One region of the Anaerospora sp. genome, then DNA from elsewhere that is predicted to be linked to it. Evidence: riboswitches for the same ligand, from Rfam matches in the RefSeq annotation. Region 1 holds a riboswitch; each other region holds the start of a gene.

Region 1 (5,762 bases):
TTTTCTACTTCAAAACGGATTTCAGTAGCACATACCCCTTTTGTCTTATACGTAATAATTGCACTCACTCCCCGGATTTTGTTGCCTTGCGGGCAATCATTTCAATTTCTACATTCGCTCCCAGCGGCAAAGCAGCTACTCCGATAGTGGTTCTTGCAGGATATGGAACTTGAAATTGCTTAGCATAAACTTCATTCATTGCCTTAAAATCAGCCATATCGGTTAAAAACACCGTTACCTTTACGATGTCATCCGGTGTTAAGCCCGCAGCTTGCAAAACTTGAAATAAATTACAGAAGCACTGTTCTGTTTGCTTAGCAATATCACCTTTAACTAATTCACCTGTTGCCGGATCAATCGGAGTCTGCCCCGAAAAAAATATGGTTTGCCCTGCATCAACTGCATGTGAATAAGGACCTACCGCAACAGCACCCTCAGCCGAATAAGCTGTTCTGGTCATAGCTACCATCTCCTTGTACTGCTTTACTACAAAGTAGTTCGACCAAGGATAGACCATTCCTGCTTAAGCAGATTTATGATCCAGGTGCTCACGGCAATAGGCAGTAATAGGCGTATAGTATAGTATGCAGGCAATAAGACTGCCGCCTGCAGTACTGACCAGAAAAGGAACAACGAAAAACAAAGCTCCAACCTTTGATCCAATAATATATGCAGCTACAGGATACGCTGCCAGTGAACCGATGATTCCTGTGCCAATTATTTCTCCCAGCACCGCTCCACCGATATGCTGCGTCCGTTTATAAAGGATTCCAGCCAGCGCTGCCCCAAACAAGCTGCCGGGAAAAGCAAGCAGCGAACCGGTACCGAGCAGTACCCGCAGCACTGAAATCCCAAAAGCAGCACTCACGGCATAACGCGTTCCTAAGAGCACCGCCAACAGTACATTAATGGCATGTTGAACGGGAAAACACTTGGCAATCCCCACTGGAATATAGATTAAATGAGCGGAAAAAACTCCCACTGCTATAAACAAAGCCGCAAAGCTCATTCTTCTTATATCCATCTGCTTACGCTCCTTTTATCTTAGCATAGGTCTTAAACGTATCACTGTTCATAGCAGATATGGCATCAATCAGCCGGACACGGAAAGTTCCCAGGCCTTCCTTCTCTGCCAGAGACTTTTGGGCAATTTCACCGGCGATGCCCATAACGGCAATACCGGCAACGGCGCCAATAACAGAATCAGCAACACCACAGCAGCAGCCTGTCAAAGCAGTAGACATGCAGCCGGTTCCGGTAACATCCGCTAACAGCGGATGACCATTGGTAATATGATACACTTCATCTTCTCTAGCAATAATATCGACTGCTCCCGTTATTGCCACAACGCACCCCAGTCGTTTAGAAAGGCTTGCTGCAACCACTTGTCCCTGCTCTTGACCTGCTGTAGAATCAACGCCACGGATTCCCTCATTTATTCCTGCAAGTGTCTTAATCTCCGACATGTTCCCCCTGATCACTGCCAGTGGAATTTCCCGAATAATCCGCTCGGCTGCCTGAGTGCGCAGTTTAGTGGCGCCAACTCCTACGGGATCAAAAATTACTGGAATTCCCTTTAGCGCTGCTGCTCGGCCGGCAAGAATCATGGAATCAACCAATTGACCGTTCAATGTACCAATATTTAAAACCAATGCTGAGGCAAAGCTCACCATTTCTTCAACCTCGCCGGGATCATTTGTCATTACAGGCGAAGCTCCCAACGCCAGTGTTACATTCGCACAGTCATTAGCTGTAACAAAATTGGTTAACTGGTGTACAAGCGGGTTCTGTGCTTTTACTTGCTCGAGTGTTTGGCAGACAGCTTGCAATACATCCATGGATTGGCCACCCTCCCTACAATAGCATATAGCAGACTAACCAATACAAGCACCGGAATTGTTGCTCCAATTGCAAGCTCCCATGCAAGAAACTTGTAATACAGCGCTACGCCCAGCCCCCATACTGCCAGGGCTAGAAAGTTTGCTTTTAATTCCGGCCTGATACGGCGATTTTTAAGCCAAAAATAATCAGTAAGTACAATAGCAAACAGGGGAGCAAAAACGGAGCCGATCGCAAGCAAAAAGCTTTCATATTGCTCCATATTAACGATAAGGGCCAGCATTGTGCCTATTACAGCCATAAACAAGGCAATATATTTCTCATTCAATCCGGGGCAAAGACTGGAAAAACTGACCCCCGCCGAGTAAGCGTCCATAAATGTCGTAGTTACAGTAGCCAGGATAATAATCCCCAGAGCCGCTAATCCCAGATTTGCTGCCACCATAATGGAAGCGGGATCGGCAGTTCCGGCGGTAAGTGCAACCCCTAAGCCGATGATATACATCCAGCAGCTGCCAATAAAATATCCCAGGCCGCTGCCCCAGGCCGAGCTTTTCGCCGATTTTGCATACCGGGTATAATCGGCAATAAGCGGCAGCCACGAGAGAGGCATCGCTACACTAAGCTCTAATCCGGCACTAAACGGCATTCCACCGACTGCTGGAATTTGAGAGAGACCGCTGATATTATTAAAAACCAGGCCACTCAGAACCAGAGTAAGTACAAACAACATAACAACTGCTGCGATGTTAGCCTTCTTCCAGCCGCCTTCACGCCCCAAAGCAATCCATAGCATAATAAGTCCACCGATCGCCAGCTGCCAACCAACGAGATAATCCCCTTGCCACAGCATTTTTGTGACTTCATTGGCAGACTTTGCCGCTGACATAATCATAATGGCTGTCCAGCCAACCAATTGCAGCACGTTTAATATAGAAAATAAGTACACTCCATAACTGCCAAAAGATATGCGGGTTGATTCAATAGCGGAAATACGCTCGCGGGAGCCAATGATACCGCATAATACTAACAGCACAATCCCTATGAGGTGCCCTAACAGGATCGCGCTAATACCACTGGCAAATCCGAGTGGAGCGAGAATACCACCGGCAAAAATTTCGGCAATAGACACTGCTGCACCAAACCACAAAAATAGAAAATGCTTAAACTCCATGGCAGAGCCTGTACTATTCATTCCTTCACCTTCTTTTAAAATTAAATAGCGCATCCCATAAGGGATGCGCATCAAGACACATACAAGACCTTATTGGCTATTCCTACGCTGGCATTACCCAGATCAGGTGAATTAAGGGTCACAGAAGAACACGTTCTGTATCTCAGCCGGTCTCTCCGGCACCCCTCGCCCATATTCCATTACTGTAATACTAATATATAATAACTAAATATGCAAACCTTTCCTTAACTAGTCACTTTTTTACTCGTCCTGCAATATGATGAAGTACCGCAATAGTTTAAGGAGGGGATTTTAGTTGGCTTCCTACGAAAAAGTGGTTAAATATGTGACGGACAGATTTGAAACGGCATTAACACCCCTGCAGGCCATGATAAAGAACCAGGAAATTATCATTGTGCAAAACAAACAGATGGTCGAATTACTGGAGAAAATCCGCCTGAATGGCACCCAATCCTTAGAACGGCCTGAAGAAGTCAGTGTGCCAGAAGAAGAGCAAAGCGAAGAACAAAAAGAAGAGGCCTGACAGTAATGTAAAAACCGGAACATGAGTGTTCCGGTTTTTACATACTTACGATTACACCTCAGCATCATCAGCCAATATACCCCGTTTGTTTTTCACGCTGGCCACTATGGCCAAAATTAACAGCAGCATCGCTAAGACCAGCAGTGTACCGGCAATAGGCCGGTTGAAGAACCCCAGAAAGCTCCCTTTGAAATACATCAAGGATTGCAGCAATGAACTTTCTATCATTTTGCCCAGCACAAAAGTCAGCACAACAGGTGCCATGGGAATATCGAGTTTCTTCATGATATAACCGAGCACTCCAAATACGATCATTACCCAAATATCCCACACACTGCCGCTCACACTATATGCTCCCAGAACAGATACAATAACAATTGCCGGATAGAGCATTTTGGGCGGAATGGTAGCAATCTTTCCCCACATCCGGGCTAAGGGCAGGTTCATAACAAGCAGGATTGCATTGCCGATGAACATACTGGCAATAACTGACCAGACGAAATTGGCATTGCTTTGAAACAAAGCCGGTCCAGGCGTCAGACCATGCATAATAAAAGCTCCGAACAGTACCGCAATCGTTGGAGAGCTGGGAATTCCCAGCGTAAATAGAGGAATAAGCGCCGCGCCACAATACGCATTATTAGCGGTTTCAGGACCGGCAACTCCCTCAATGGCGCCTTTGCCAAACCGGGAAGGATCTTTTGCTACTTTCTTTTCCACCGTGTACGATAATATTGTAGGAATAACGGCATTAGAGCCGGGAATTAAGCCAGTGAGGCAGCCGATACCTGTTCCTCTGGCAATAGCCATCAGCGTAGGTTTCCATTCTTCGCGGCGCGGAAACAGGGAGCCCACTTTAGGAGGCTTTCCGGCATGGTGAGAGGACTCCATACCTTGCAGCACTTCGGAAATACCAAATAAACCCATGGCGATTGTTACAAAATCAAAGCCTTCCATTAAGTGAAGTTCACCAAAAGTAAATCTGAGAGCGCCAGAAATTGGGTCCATACCGACTAAGGATAGTGTCAAGCCGATAACTGCAGAAATAATACCGCGAATAATCGACTTTCCCATTAACCCGACAACCATAACCAAACCAAGCACCATTAACGCAAAAAACTCGGGAGGACCAAATTTCAAGGCGAATTCCGCTAACGGAGGCCCAATAAATACTAAACTGATAACCGCAAAGGTTCCACCAATAAAAGAGCCAATGGCAGCAACTCCTAGAGCGGTTCCTGCCCGCCCCTGCCTGGCCATTGGGTAACCATCAAAACAAGTTGCCACCGAGGCTGCTTCCCCAGGTGTATTGATCAGCACGGACGTAATCGTTCCGCCATATAGTGAACCATAGTAAATACCTGCCAGCATAATAATGGCCGGTACAGGCTCCATGGAAAATGTTATTGGCAGCAGCAGAGCCGTGCCGGTTGTTGGCCCCAGGCCGGGCAATATTCCCACAAGCATGCCGATTGTTACACCAATAAGACAATATAACAAATTCCAGCCTGCTAACGCTGTTGCAAAACCGTCAAGCAACGGTATAAATGAATCCATTTCCTACTCTCCCCCTACCATCCATACTCATTAACGGGGAGTGAAACTCCCAGCAGCGATTGAAACACAAACAGTAATAGCACCGCTATAGCAACAGAGGCACTAAGTGCGTAATACCACTTGTAATCGCGGATAAACATGGCAAACAGCAAGATGCTGCCTGCTATCACAAAGCCGGTAGTATTTACTATAACGGTAAAAACAACCAGCCCGCCCAGCATAGACAGGATAGTTCCCAAAGCTCTTCCTTTAGGCCATAGCTCACTAGTTGAAACCTTGTTATTTTTCGCGCAATCCCATATATACATAAGAGTCAAAAGAATTAATCCACCACTCAGCCATCTTGGGAAAAAGCCAGGTCCAGGCCCAAGGCGGGTTGAATAGTCCAGTGAGAAAGATTGATAAAATATAATGATTGCATACAGTAATATAATACTGCCAGCCCATATTCCAGCGTTGCTCACGCCGTAACACATCCTTTCAAAAACATCAGAGCGAAGATTGATAGCTTATCAGTCTTCGCTCCGCCACTTGCTTACAGTTTACTTCTTTTTGCCAGCCTCTATAATCGGTTCAAGTATTTTAGTGTCCTTCTCCAGGAATGTCTTATAGTCTGCGGCATTTTTATAGTCGATTCCTAAAAAGGAT
Region 2 (5,762 bases), on a different contig from region 1:
GAAAAGTTATTGGCGCCGCAAGTGTACAAGAAAGCATCTCCAGACAGGAAACACTGAAAGAAATGTCTCAGCACCTTAACGAAAGCGTCACTGTATTGGCTGCCAGCGCCGAAAAAATTTCTGCTCAATCGCAAGAGATTACTGCTATTAGCCGCGAACTTGCCACAACAACTTTTCAGTCAAAGGATCGCGTGCGCGAATCTGATCAAGTCCTAAGTTTAATCAAGATGATTGCTTCTCAGACAAACTTGTTAGGCCTTAATGCAGCAATAGAGGCTGCCCGCGTCGGAGACCAGGGCCGCGGCTTTGGCGTGGTTGCCCAGGAAATTCGTAAATTAGCCGGCACAAGCGCTGATTCGATCAAGCAGATCGAGGATATCATCAGAAGCATCCAACACGATAGCGACTATACTGCCAACCAAATGCAGCTAATCGGCGATGCCATCGGACAAATAACAGACTCCATCATCCAGGTAACAGCTGCCATTCAGCAGACTAACTCTATGACCAACCGTCTTGACTCTCTGGCAAATGAATTAAATAATTAACCTTCGGTTCTTTTGCCTGATATACAAAGAAAAGGAGGGTGTCGCATTTGCTTATCAAAAAGCGATTTGCGTCACCCTCCTTTATACATTATTATTTCCCTAAATAATGAGCCACTATAATATCCGCCTGCTTGGCCGCAGCTACATGCACCTGTGGCGCCAACGGTGGGCAGTCGTCACTAATTGCGGATACCCAGTCGCCAACGACATAAAAATTTTCTTTTCGTCGGTGTATCCGGATATCTTCACTTTTCCCCCAGCCCGCAAGACCAGATACGGCGACAAGTAGCTCTGCTGAGTGGAGATAGGTTTCAACAATCAACTTCTTATATTCAGGCCGGTCAAAAGCTTCGACAACCACATTGCAGTCTGCAAACAATCCTGCTGCATTATCATGGTCCACCTTCAACTGCAGTGCCTCTACCGCTACCGCTTCATTAATCAGCCTAAGATTATCCCGTAGTGCTTCGACCTTAGGCAATCCAACCTGATGACTAAAGAAAAACTGTCGGTTCAGATTACTGCTCTCGATGCAATCAAAGTCTACAATTTTAAAATTTATAAAACCGGTACGAACCAACATTTGTGCGCAGTTTGATCCAAGTCCGCCTGCTCCGGCTATACCAATTTTCACGGAATGTAATTTTGCAATCACTTCCGGCTTTAAATAGCGCAGCAACCCTTGTTCAAGTACACTCATACCACTGCCTCCTTTCCAACCTGCGTTACCATAATTGCCAATCCTTATAAACAGGTTGATAACCCGCTCTCGAAAGCATGGCAGCTACTTCTGCCACATTGCGGTCATCAGAAATTTCAAATTGACTCGTTGCATTTTGTTCAATGTGACCGCCCACCGCAGTACAGGATCCAGCTGACATTTTTGTGACGCCAAGCTTTAACAAATGATCGCGCAGCTTTGCCGGCTCCCTCGTCGACAGTGTAATTCCGCTGCATGGCATGTACAGGCGATAAGCTAATAAATACTGCACCAGATTCTTATCGCTGACTTCGACATTAGGCAAATATCCCCCAGCATGGGGCCGCATGCGAGGCGGCGACATACTGACTTCTACTTCCGGAAATTTTTGCTGCAAATAGTTAGCATGAATACCAGTCATAAATGCTTCCCGGCGCCAGTCATGGAGACCTAGAAGAGCGCCAACATTCACAGTTCGGACTCCTGCCAGGCAAGCCCGCTCGGGCGCATCCAGCCGATAAGAATAGTTGCGTTTGGGACCGGCAAGATGCAGCTGCTCATAGATTGTCTGATCATATACTTCCTGGTAAACAGTCACCCCGTCGACACCGCACGCTACTAAATCGGCATACTCTTCTTGCTCCAGCGGATAAATTTCAATACTGATTGAGGTGAAGAAACTACGCAGGACATTTACACAGTCTTTAATGTAACTGACAGGCGAGTGTCGTCTTGACTCTCCTGTTAAAATAATAAGATGCTTAAGCCCGGTTTGTGCTATTACTTGCGCTTCGTCAGCAACTTCCTCCAGCGTCAGTTTTTTTCGGGTAATACTGTTCCCCGCATGAAAACCACAATATACACATTGATTAACGCAATAATTAGCCAAATACAGCGGCGTATACAGCAGAATGGTCCGGCCAAAACGCTTTGTCGTCAACCAGTGGGCTTTGCATGCCATTTCTTCTAAATAAGCCTCAGCTTTCGGCGAGAGCAGTGTCAGGTAATCCAGCAAATTCATTTCATCCTTGGCAATCACGCCTGCAATCTGCCGGTCTGTAATACTTTCAAAGAATGTATCTATGTTAAAATTCCGGTACTGCTCAATCACACTCTGAACACTCATATTATCCCTGCTTTCCATCCTATTAACTATGTAGAAAACCGGTTAATGGCGATGATGCGCTTGCATAACCCTTTCTGTTTTCCGGTTCCGCCAAATAAGCCATGCGTCCGGCACCTACTGCCAGCCCGAAAGAGCGCGCCATAGCAACAGGGTCACCGGCTGTTGCTACTGCGGTATTGACCAGCACCGCTGCGGCGCCCATTTCCATAGCTTCGGCAGCCTCCGAAGGCCGCCCAATCCCTGCATCAACAATAACTGGTACAGAAATTTCCTCAATTAATATGCGAATTAATTCTTTTGTTTTTAAACCGCGGTTACTGCCAATCGGCGATCCTAACGGCATAACTGCAGCCGCTCCTGCTTCTGCCATTTTTTTAGCAGCCATCAAATCGGGACTCATATAAGGAAGAACAATAAATCCTTCTGCCGCCAGCACTTGCGTTGCCTTAATTGTCTCTAGATTATCAGGCAACAAGTATTTGGCATCAGAAATAACCTCGATTTTAATCCAGTTGCCACAACCGGCAGCCCTTGCTAAACGCGCTATGCGTATTGCCTCCTCTGCCGTCCTTGCACCCGAAGTATTCGGCATCAGGATCGACCCCTCAGGGATATAATTCACAATATTTTCCTGGGCATTATTGGGCTCTATCCGCCTTAATGCCACTGTTATCACCTGCGCTCCTGCAGCTCGGATCACTTCAGGTATAATTGTATGCGAAGAAAACTTGCCAGTACCCAAAAACAGCCTGCTAGCCACTGGCTGACCGCCAATAATCAGCTGGTCTCCCATATTATCAGCCCCCTCCCACAAATGAAACAATTTCCAGCATATCATGCGGCTTAAGGACTACCGTCTCCCACTCATCCTGCTTTAGGATCGCATGATTGTATTCAACAACAATACAGGCTCCATTTAGACCTCTGGCTTTTATCAATGCTGCTACCGTTGCTCCGTCTACAAATTCCTCTTCTTTACCATTGAGCGTCAACTTCATCAAATCCCCTTCCTTTCATAGTGAAATAAAATAAAAAAACGTGCCTCCCCAAAGGATAGGCACGTAGTATGCACAAAACACCTCCCTCCGCGAGCATTATCTCGATCAGGTCATAAGGTCAGAGACTCACAGCCTCACTCTCAGCCCATAACATGGACTCCCTTGGTTGTAAACTATTAAATTACAGCTTTATTCTACTCTACCTTTATTTACCAGTCAAGCCTTCTTGTTTAATGTCGAATCGTAATTTTCATTTTTTGAAGGACTTTACCATTTTGATCAACAAAGCTTACATTCAAACCACCCCAGACATCAGCAATCTGACGGTCAAGCACGACATAGTCCGCCGGGAAGGTAATATTTTTTGTAGTCATTTCACCCGGTCCAGGACTCTTAGTGTGAACCCGTACCGTTAATTGATTGCCGTTGAGCAGTATTCTTTCAATGCCAATATCATAGCCGCCGCCAGCCGTCCCCAGATAGGCAGCTAGTACAAGCTTACTCTGATAATCAATCGCTTTTAATTTTTCAGCCAACACATCATTCTCTTTTACGTCCGCTGAGGCAACAATAGCTTTAAACGACATATCCTTTAAATAGCGGTCATCATACCATTTCCAGGATGTATACTTATTAGTAGAGTAAAGTACCTTTTCACCGGAAACAGGTTTCTCTGGCTGCGATACCGGGTTCACAGGTCCCGTTACTTTATAGATCGTCCAGATAGCATCACCGCCGCCAAAAGGCTTAACGAGAATCATCGCATATACCCTGCCGTCATGTTTCACATCTATATCAATTTGTCCATGCCGGGCCAGGCTTGTACCGCTGTATTGGCGAACAATCGTAAATTCATCCTTGTCAGAAAACCCATAGGCTTTCCCTTCCTGGCGGGCCACTTCCAGCGGATTCAGCCGCCAGCGGTCACGACCAGCATCAACGTCTTGCTGCCATTTAATTAACTTATTATAATCAAGCCCTGCTACGCCGGGACCAATATCAACCTTATCGCCGTGTGACGGAGGATTCTTAATTACTGTTTTAACTTGCTGAATTGATACAACCTGCCATATTTTTCTACTGCCAGCTCCACCAGGCTGCTTCAGTTGAACAAGATAATACTTCTCACCGTGCCCTACCAATACCTTGGCAATACCTGCTGTTCTGTCAGCTGACAGCAGGGTAAAGGTATCTTCTTTATCATTAAAACCATAACGGTCAGCAGAATTTTTCAGTACAAGTACCGGATCAAGCAGCCACACCTTTTGATCGGCCTCAACCTGCTTCTGTAAGCTTTTCAATTCTTCAGCCGGCACCATATCGACATTAACTGGTTGATCGGCTGCCTCCACTACAGCAACCTGCTCCATTTCGCCATTAGCTTTTACGACAACGGCTTCTTCAACAGCTTGAGCTTCACTTTTTTCATCATCCAGCACTTTATATGCAGGTATCGCCGCTTCTTCAGTCGATTCATTCTGAGGCTTAGCAGCCAACTCTTTTTGTTCTTTACCGCCAAACCACTTAGCAGCAGTTACCTCTGTTGCCGCAAGCGGCAGCAGCATAGCGGCCATTAGCGAAACACCAGCCATAGCAGCAGCGATTTTTGTATATTTTTTCTTCATAATTGCTCCCCCTTCTCTTCGACTGGTCAGTCACTTATAATAACGCTGCCTCCGATAGGAAAGTAACGGATGAAAAAAATGCCATCAGACTCAGCAAATAGTGCTATAATATATTTCGTTGGCTAAAAGCCTCAAAATCCATTGGAAAGAGGGTATCAAGGTGAAATCAACAACCCGCGTTCTTTGTGTTTTGCTCCTATTACTATTGACTTGTTCAATCGGCTCAGCTGCTGCAGTAGATAGCAATGCCACTGCAGCTATCGCCTTATATATTGATACTTCGGGCCACTATGTTCCGGGAATAGACCTGCTGAACAAAGCACTGAATGAAGTCATCCGCTTCAAAGTAAATGCGCTGCTTTTGGGAAGCGAGGTACAGTCAGGCAATGAGGTATTACGCGATCTAAGCCGTTGTCAGATCAACACAGCGAACGATGCTACACCGCAAGCATTATCCGCCTACAGCGACGCCCGCCATGTTAATTACATACTCCTGCTCTCCGTACGTCCTCTGGATGTCGCACTGGATGTCAAAGCCTACTCAACCTCCTCCAGCAGCTATCTCGTGGATAAAACGATATGCCGGCCTGATGGGACAGCGGCCATGTCTACCCTGGATACGTTATCCGCTATGATCGGAAACGAAGTAACTGACGCATTAGAACTCATTCGCAATTCGGCAGCAAGTGTTGCATCTGCCCAAAACTAAAGCCCGCTAAAAGTTTCGTTGCCCCGTTTCCTTCCGGCCCTTCTGGAAAAATGCGG
Region 3 (5,762 bases), on a different contig from region 1:
GTGACGGTACCGCTTACACCTGGCTGTTAAATATAACTGGTGTAATTGGTTTTATCGCCTGGCTGGGAATCGCCATTAGTCATTACAGATTCCGGCGGGCCTTCATTAAACAAGGGAGGGACTTAAGCGAATTGAAGTATAAGGCTAAATGGTTTCCCTTCGGACCGTTGTTTGCCTTTGCCCTTTGTTCTATCGTCATAATTGGGCAAAATTACAATGCCTTTTTAGGCGGGACTATTGACTGGTATGGTGTAGCCGTATCGTATATTGGTATTCCCGTGTTTTTAGCAGCTTACTTAGGCTATAAATATGTGAAAAAGACAAAACTGATCCCTTTGGAGAAAGTGGATTTGAGCCGCTCTTAAATAACTGGATAGCCGGCTCATACGAAAGCCAATCACTCCCAACTTTAGGTAAATTAAAGTTGGAGTGATTGGCTTTTCTTATTACATAGCAACCACCGGCTTTGTTTTCATTGAATAGCAAATATGTTTGTGGCATAATGAAATTACAGATTTTTCACGCTATGACGTGAAATGGTAAAGTTCTGCTAGAAATCTTATTTATTTTTGGAGGGGTGAACATTTTGGCAGATGAAAAATTTCAGGTTATTGTCATTGGTGCCGGACTTGCAGGCAGCGCAGCTGCTTATCAGCTGGCAAAAGCCGGGCGGGAAGTATTGTTAGTCGACCGGGGCAAAGGGCCAGGCGCAAAAAATATGACGGGCGGTCGTATTTATACATATGCGCTTAAAAAACTATTGGGTGACGAATGGCAGGAGGCTCCGCTTGAACGGGAGGTAACGAGAGAAATGATGATGATGATGACACCGCAAACAAGCGTTGCCATCGACTCAACATTTTCATCGGTCAACCAGCAGTCTTATACGGTACTCAGGAGCAAGCTGGACGCGTGGCTAGCGGCAAAAGCAGAAGATGCGGGAGCCATGATGATTCCGGCCAGTACCGTTGACACGTTTCTTATGAGGGACGGGAAGGTCTGCGGTGTTAAAATCGGAGATGAAGAGCTTGAAGCTGATTTAGTGATTAGTGCTGAAGGCGTTAATTCTCTTGTGGCGGAGAGATCTGGGATTATTAAGCCATTAGAGCTCAAAAATATTGCATTAGGGATTAAGCATATCGTTCAACTGCCTGAAGCGGTAATTAATGAGCGATTTAATACAGTCAGTGATGTTGGTACGGCAATGCTGTGTGTTGGCGAATGTACGAAAGGCATCAGCGGCGGTGCATTTCTCTATACGAATAAGAACAGTATTTCACTGGGGATGGTCGTTGATTCTCTTAGCTGGAAGAATGCGAAACTTCCGGTAGCGGATATCGCTGAGGCGTTAAAACACCACCCATCTATTTCCCGTTATATTGAAGGTGGAGAGGTTATCGAGTATTCTGCACACCTTATTCCGGAAGGTGGGATTTCAGCGCTTCCTCAGCTTTTTGCCGATGGTGTTATGATTGCCGGTGATGCAGCAGGCCTGGTTGTTAATAGCGGATTTACTGTTCGGGGAATGGATTATGCTATTTTATCCGGCATTGCAGCAGCTGAGACGGCTAATGAAGCAATAGATGCAGGTGATTATTCCAGAAATATGTTAAAAGGTTACGAGACGCGATTGCAGCAAAGTGTGCTAAAAGATATGCATACTTTTAAAAATGCACATGATTATATGGCACATACGAGACAAGTTTTCACTACTTATCCTATGCTCGCGGCTGACTTAATGCGCAATATTTACGGTGTAGACGGTACTCCGGCTAAACGGGTGCTTGGTGTCGCCAGAGAGACTGTTGCGGATAAAATATCGTATTTTGATGTGTTTAAAGATATGGTTAAGGGGGCGCGGTCACTATGAAAAATCTCTCGATGGATGATCGTCTAGCTAAAAATCGCTTTGACAGCGATGATCATAATCCTCATATTGTTGTCGACAAAATTGCGTGTAAGACTTGCAGTCACCGTGCCTGTACCTACTCGTGCCCTGCAGAACGTTATAAATGGGATATGGTGAACGATGTACTCAGTTTTGATCATGTAGGCTGTCTGGAATGCGGCAATTGCCGGCTTGTATGCGAAAGGCTGAATCAGGGACTTGAAGGTTATTCCTGGAATTATCCCTCTTTCGGAAAAGGCATTATTTTTCGCGAAGGATAGCTGCTGCCGCTGTAGTAGACTCTCTTGTGACTTAAGTACTGGTTGACAAATACTACCAGGGGAGTATACTTACAACTGAGTGACTTATTCTCAGGGCGGGGTGTGAATCCCCACCGGCGGTATCCCAGGTAAACTGGGGAGCCCGCGAGCGCTCTTCGTTTTGAAGAGGTCAGCAGAACTGGTGAGAGGCCAGTGCCGACGGTACAGTCCGGATGAAAGAGGATAAGGCAGTGATAGTTTTTATTACATCTGCCTATCTGATGCCCTGATTCGAAAGTAAGTCCGACTATATGAGTAGGAGGAATACTAATTGAATCAGAATTTACTAGTTCGATTTGGCAATCCCGAGGAAAGAGTGAAAAAGGCCATTGAAGCACTGCGTAACGGACAGGGGATTTTGGTGACTGACGATGAAGAACGGGAAAATGAGGGCGATATTTTCTTTGCGGCAGAGCATTTGAATGAAGCACAAATGGCAATGCTCATTCGTGAGGGCAGCGGTATTGTTTGCTTATGTCTCCCTGAAGAGCGAGTGCAGGCTTTAGAACTGCCGATGATGGTAGAGCATAATACAAGCAGCTTTCAAACGGCATTTACTGTTTCCATTGAGGCGGCCTGTGGAGTCACAACCGGTGTATCCGCCGCTGACCGCGTGACAACAGTGAAAGCCGCAATTGCCGAACAGGCCTGTGCTGCTAATCTGAGACGTCCCGGACATGTCTTTCCATTAAGGGCTAAGGCTGGTGGCGTGCTTGAGCGTCCGGGTCACACAGAGGCGAATGTTGATTTAATGCGTCTTGCCGGGCTAAAACCGTACGGGGTTTTATGTGAGCTTACTAATCCGGATGGAACAATGGCTCGTTTACCGGAGATTGTAGAATTTGCTATGAATCATAATATGACGGTTGTTACCGTGAATGATCTTATTGAATATCGCAAGAAAAATGTGGATGTACAATAGTTGGAATATCAAGTATAGTAATAATAAGTGAATAAGACAGCTAGGGGTGCCGAAATGGCTGAGAGGACACATGTCCAACTCTTAAACCTGATGTGGTTAGTACCACCGGAGGGAAGCTTTTTAATTAATACTTTAAAGCCTGCCTTGTGGTAGGCTTTTTTGTTATTTAGGATGAGGAAGGGGAGTAGCAATGAATTACACGACACAAATGGATGCTGCCAAAAAAGGGATTGTCACTGAGCAAATGCGCATAGTAGCAGAAAAAGAAAAGATGAGAATGGAGACGCTGATAGAATTGGTCGCGGCAGGGAAGGTGGTTATCCCTGCTAATAAAGGACACATTAGCTTAAGTCCCGAAGGTGTCGGCGCAGGCCTTAGGACAAAGATCAATGTTAACTTAGGTGTTTCCAAAGATTGCTGTGATATTAATTTTGAGTTGGATAAAGTAAAAAAAGCGATTGAGCTGAAAGCTGAAGCGATTATGGACCTCAGCTGCTATGGAAAAACACAGGAGTTCCGTCAAAAATTGGTAGAAATATCTTCTGCTATGATTGGTACGGTGCCGATGTATGATGCCGTAGGTATGCTGGATAAGGAATTAAAAGATATTACGGTTGATGAGTTTTTTGCTGTTGTGGAAAGGCATGCCCAGGATGGCGTTGATTTTATGACGGTCCATTGCGGTATTAATACTACGACTGCCGAGCGAGTGAAAAACAACAAGCGATTAACCAATATTGTTTCACGAGGCGGTTCACTGCTGTTTGCCTGGATGGAGCTTAATAAACAGGAGAATCCGTTTTACGAATACTTTGACCGCTTACTGGATATTTGTGAGCAATATGATGTGACACTTAGTCTGGGGGATGCCTGCCGCCCTGGTTCCATTAATGATTCAACCGATGCTGCCCAAATTGAGGAGTTGATCGTTTTAGGAGAGTTGACTAAACGTGCCTGGGCGAGAAATGTACAGGTAATGATTGAAGGTCCCGGACATATGGCGCTCAATGAAATTGCAGCGAATATGACAATTGAGAAAAAACTATGCCATGGTGCTCCTTTTTACGTACTGGGACCGGTGGTTACTGATATTGCCCCTGGGTATGATCATATTACCAGCGCAATCGGGGGCGCGGTGGCGGCAGCTAATGGGGCGGATTTCCTGTGTTTTGTAACTCCGGCGGAACACCTGCGCTTACCCACTCTGGAAGATATGAAAGAAGGAATTATTGCTACTCGCATTGCCGCTCATGCAGCCGACATTGCAAAAGGAATACCCGGTGCAAGAGACTGGGACAATCAAATGAGTGCTGCACGGGCGGATGTTAATTTTCCGCGGATGATCGAACTGGCGATTGATCCTGAAAAAGCCAGAAGATACCGGGAAGAATCGAAACCGGAATGTGAAGACACCTGTACGATGTGCGGTAAGATGTGTCCGATGAAAAATATGAAAAAAATCTTAAACGGCGAAGAAATTACTTTGAAGTAACAAAAAGCAGGGTAGCGATTTTATCAATTGCTACCCTGCTTTTTGTTAGGGCAATGTTCTGTTCACGTACTCGATGTCGGGATATAAAGTAGGCACTGTATTTTGTGTTTTTTTATCAGTTGATTCTACTGGAGCCTGCTCATTGTCAACAGCTGCTGTGGTTTTTTCATTGTCCATGCGATCACCTCCTGGGCTTAGTGTCTTGACCAAGTTAAATCTTAGTTTAGCCAGCGTGTCTTTTTTCGCACTGCTGCGTTGTCGTCGCCTTACATATTCCCGATTTGCGCGGACTCCTCCGCCTTGCATTGCAAAAAAATCTACACTGTCTAATTCTAATTCACAACTCGGTCAAGACACAGTTTGCCCAGAATGCTGTAAATCTGTGCATTCTGTAATGAAGAATAAGGAAGAACACCGGAAAATATTACGTTTGTCAGCATTTATCGTCATAAGGTATAATGGCGGTGTATGTTAGTGACTGATGGATTGCCTTCTAGTAAGGATGGAAATAATGAAAAGTTCTTTTAAGATGCTTGTTTTTCTTGCGATCCTGTCCCTGGCGCTGCCGGTTAATGCTGCTTATGGGGCAGCGCATGCGGCTACATATGCCGGTGTGCAGGGAAAGACAATTGTGGTAGACCCCGGTCATGGTGGAAGTGATACGGGTGCTATTGGGAGTAATAATATTGTTGAAAAAGATGTGACTCTGGGGATTGCGCTGGAACTGAAGAAAATGCTTGCTGCCAGAGGGGCTAATGTCGTGTTGACCCGTACCGCTGATAAAGATGTAGCCTATAAAGGGGCTTCAGATAAGGAAGAGCTCGCGGCCAGGGTTAATGTTGCCAATCGCATGGATGCCGATTTGTTTGTCAGTATTCACGCTGATGCTTTTTCAACGAATGAGGCGCAAGGTACTACAACTTATTTTTATGAAAAAACGAATGAGGATCGCCGCTTTGCCCAAATTCTGCAGAGCAACCTTGTGCGGCAGGTGGGCCTCTCTGACCGTGGTTTTGAAGAAAATGATTTTTATGTGTTGGAAAACACACATATGCCAGCAATTCTGGCAGAGGTAGCTTTTATTTCTAATCCCCAGGAAGCCAGGCTGCTTAGCAAGACGACGTTCTGGCGTAAGGCTGC

Evidence for each region. A riboswitch is a leader RNA that binds a small molecule or an ion and turns the genes downstream of it on or off. The one in region 1 is predicted to bind thiamine pyrophosphate.
Region 2: linked by a shared signal. The riboswitch ahead of thiS (sulfur carrier protein ThiS) and the one ahead of cytX (putative hydroxymethylpyrimidine transporter CytX) in region 1 are both predicted to bind thiamine pyrophosphate.
Region 3: linked by a shared signal. The riboswitch ahead of thiC (phosphomethylpyrimidine synthase ThiC) and the one ahead of cytX (putative hydroxymethylpyrimidine transporter CytX) in region 1 are both predicted to bind thiamine pyrophosphate.

The regions. Positions count from the first base shown of each region.
Region 1 is NZ_DALZUO010000022.1:26,256-32,017, forward strand. It holds gene RTR76_RS15640 (TIGR03905 family TSCPD domain-containing protein) at 1-68, opposite strand, end outside; gene RTR76_RS15645 (Rid family detoxifying hydrolase) at 65-460, opposite strand; gene thiW (energy coupling factor transporter S component ThiW) at 524-1,024, opposite strand; gene thiM (hydroxyethylthiazole kinase) at 1,029-1,838, opposite strand; gene cytX (putative hydroxymethylpyrimidine transporter CytX) at 1,796-3,034, opposite strand; TPP riboswitch at 3,096-3,210, opposite strand; gene RTR76_RS15665 (hypothetical protein) at 3,330-3,557, shown strand; gene RTR76_RS15670 (tripartite tricarboxylate transporter permease) at 3,609-5,114, opposite strand; gene RTR76_RS15675 (tripartite tricarboxylate transporter TctB family protein) at 5,129-5,578, opposite strand; gene RTR76_RS15680 (tripartite tricarboxylate transporter substrate binding protein) at 5,657-5,762, opposite strand, start outside.
Region 2 is NZ_DALZUO010000001.1:22,246-28,007, forward strand. It holds gene RTR76_RS00125 (methyl-accepting chemotaxis protein) at 1-548, shown strand, start outside; gene thiF (sulfur carrier protein ThiS adenylyltransferase ThiF) at 640-1,248, opposite strand; gene thiH (2-iminoacetate synthase ThiH) at 1,274-2,374, opposite strand; gene RTR76_RS00140 (thiazole synthase) at 2,397-3,167, opposite strand; gene thiS (sulfur carrier protein ThiS) at 3,172-3,372, opposite strand; TPP riboswitch at 3,438-3,546, opposite strand; gene RTR76_RS00150 (protease complex subunit PrcB family protein) at 3,603-4,997, opposite strand; gene RTR76_RS00155 (hypothetical protein) at 5,158-5,706, shown strand.
Region 3 is NZ_DALZUO010000002.1:129,421-135,182, forward strand. It holds gene RTR76_RS02610 (amino acid permease) at 1-365, shown strand, start outside; gene RTR76_RS02615 (FAD-dependent oxidoreductase) at 587-1,870, shown strand; gene RTR76_RS02620 (ferredoxin family protein) at 1,867-2,169, shown strand; FMN riboswitch at 2,252-2,397, shown strand; gene ribB (3,4-dihydroxy-2-butanone-4-phosphate synthase) at 2,480-3,130, shown strand; TPP riboswitch at 3,163-3,261, shown strand; gene thiC (phosphomethylpyrimidine synthase ThiC) at 3,321-4,622, shown strand; gene RTR76_RS02635 (hypothetical protein) at 4,668-4,799, opposite strand; gene RTR76_RS02640 (N-acetylmuramoyl-L-alanine amidase) at 5,134-5,762, shown strand, end outside.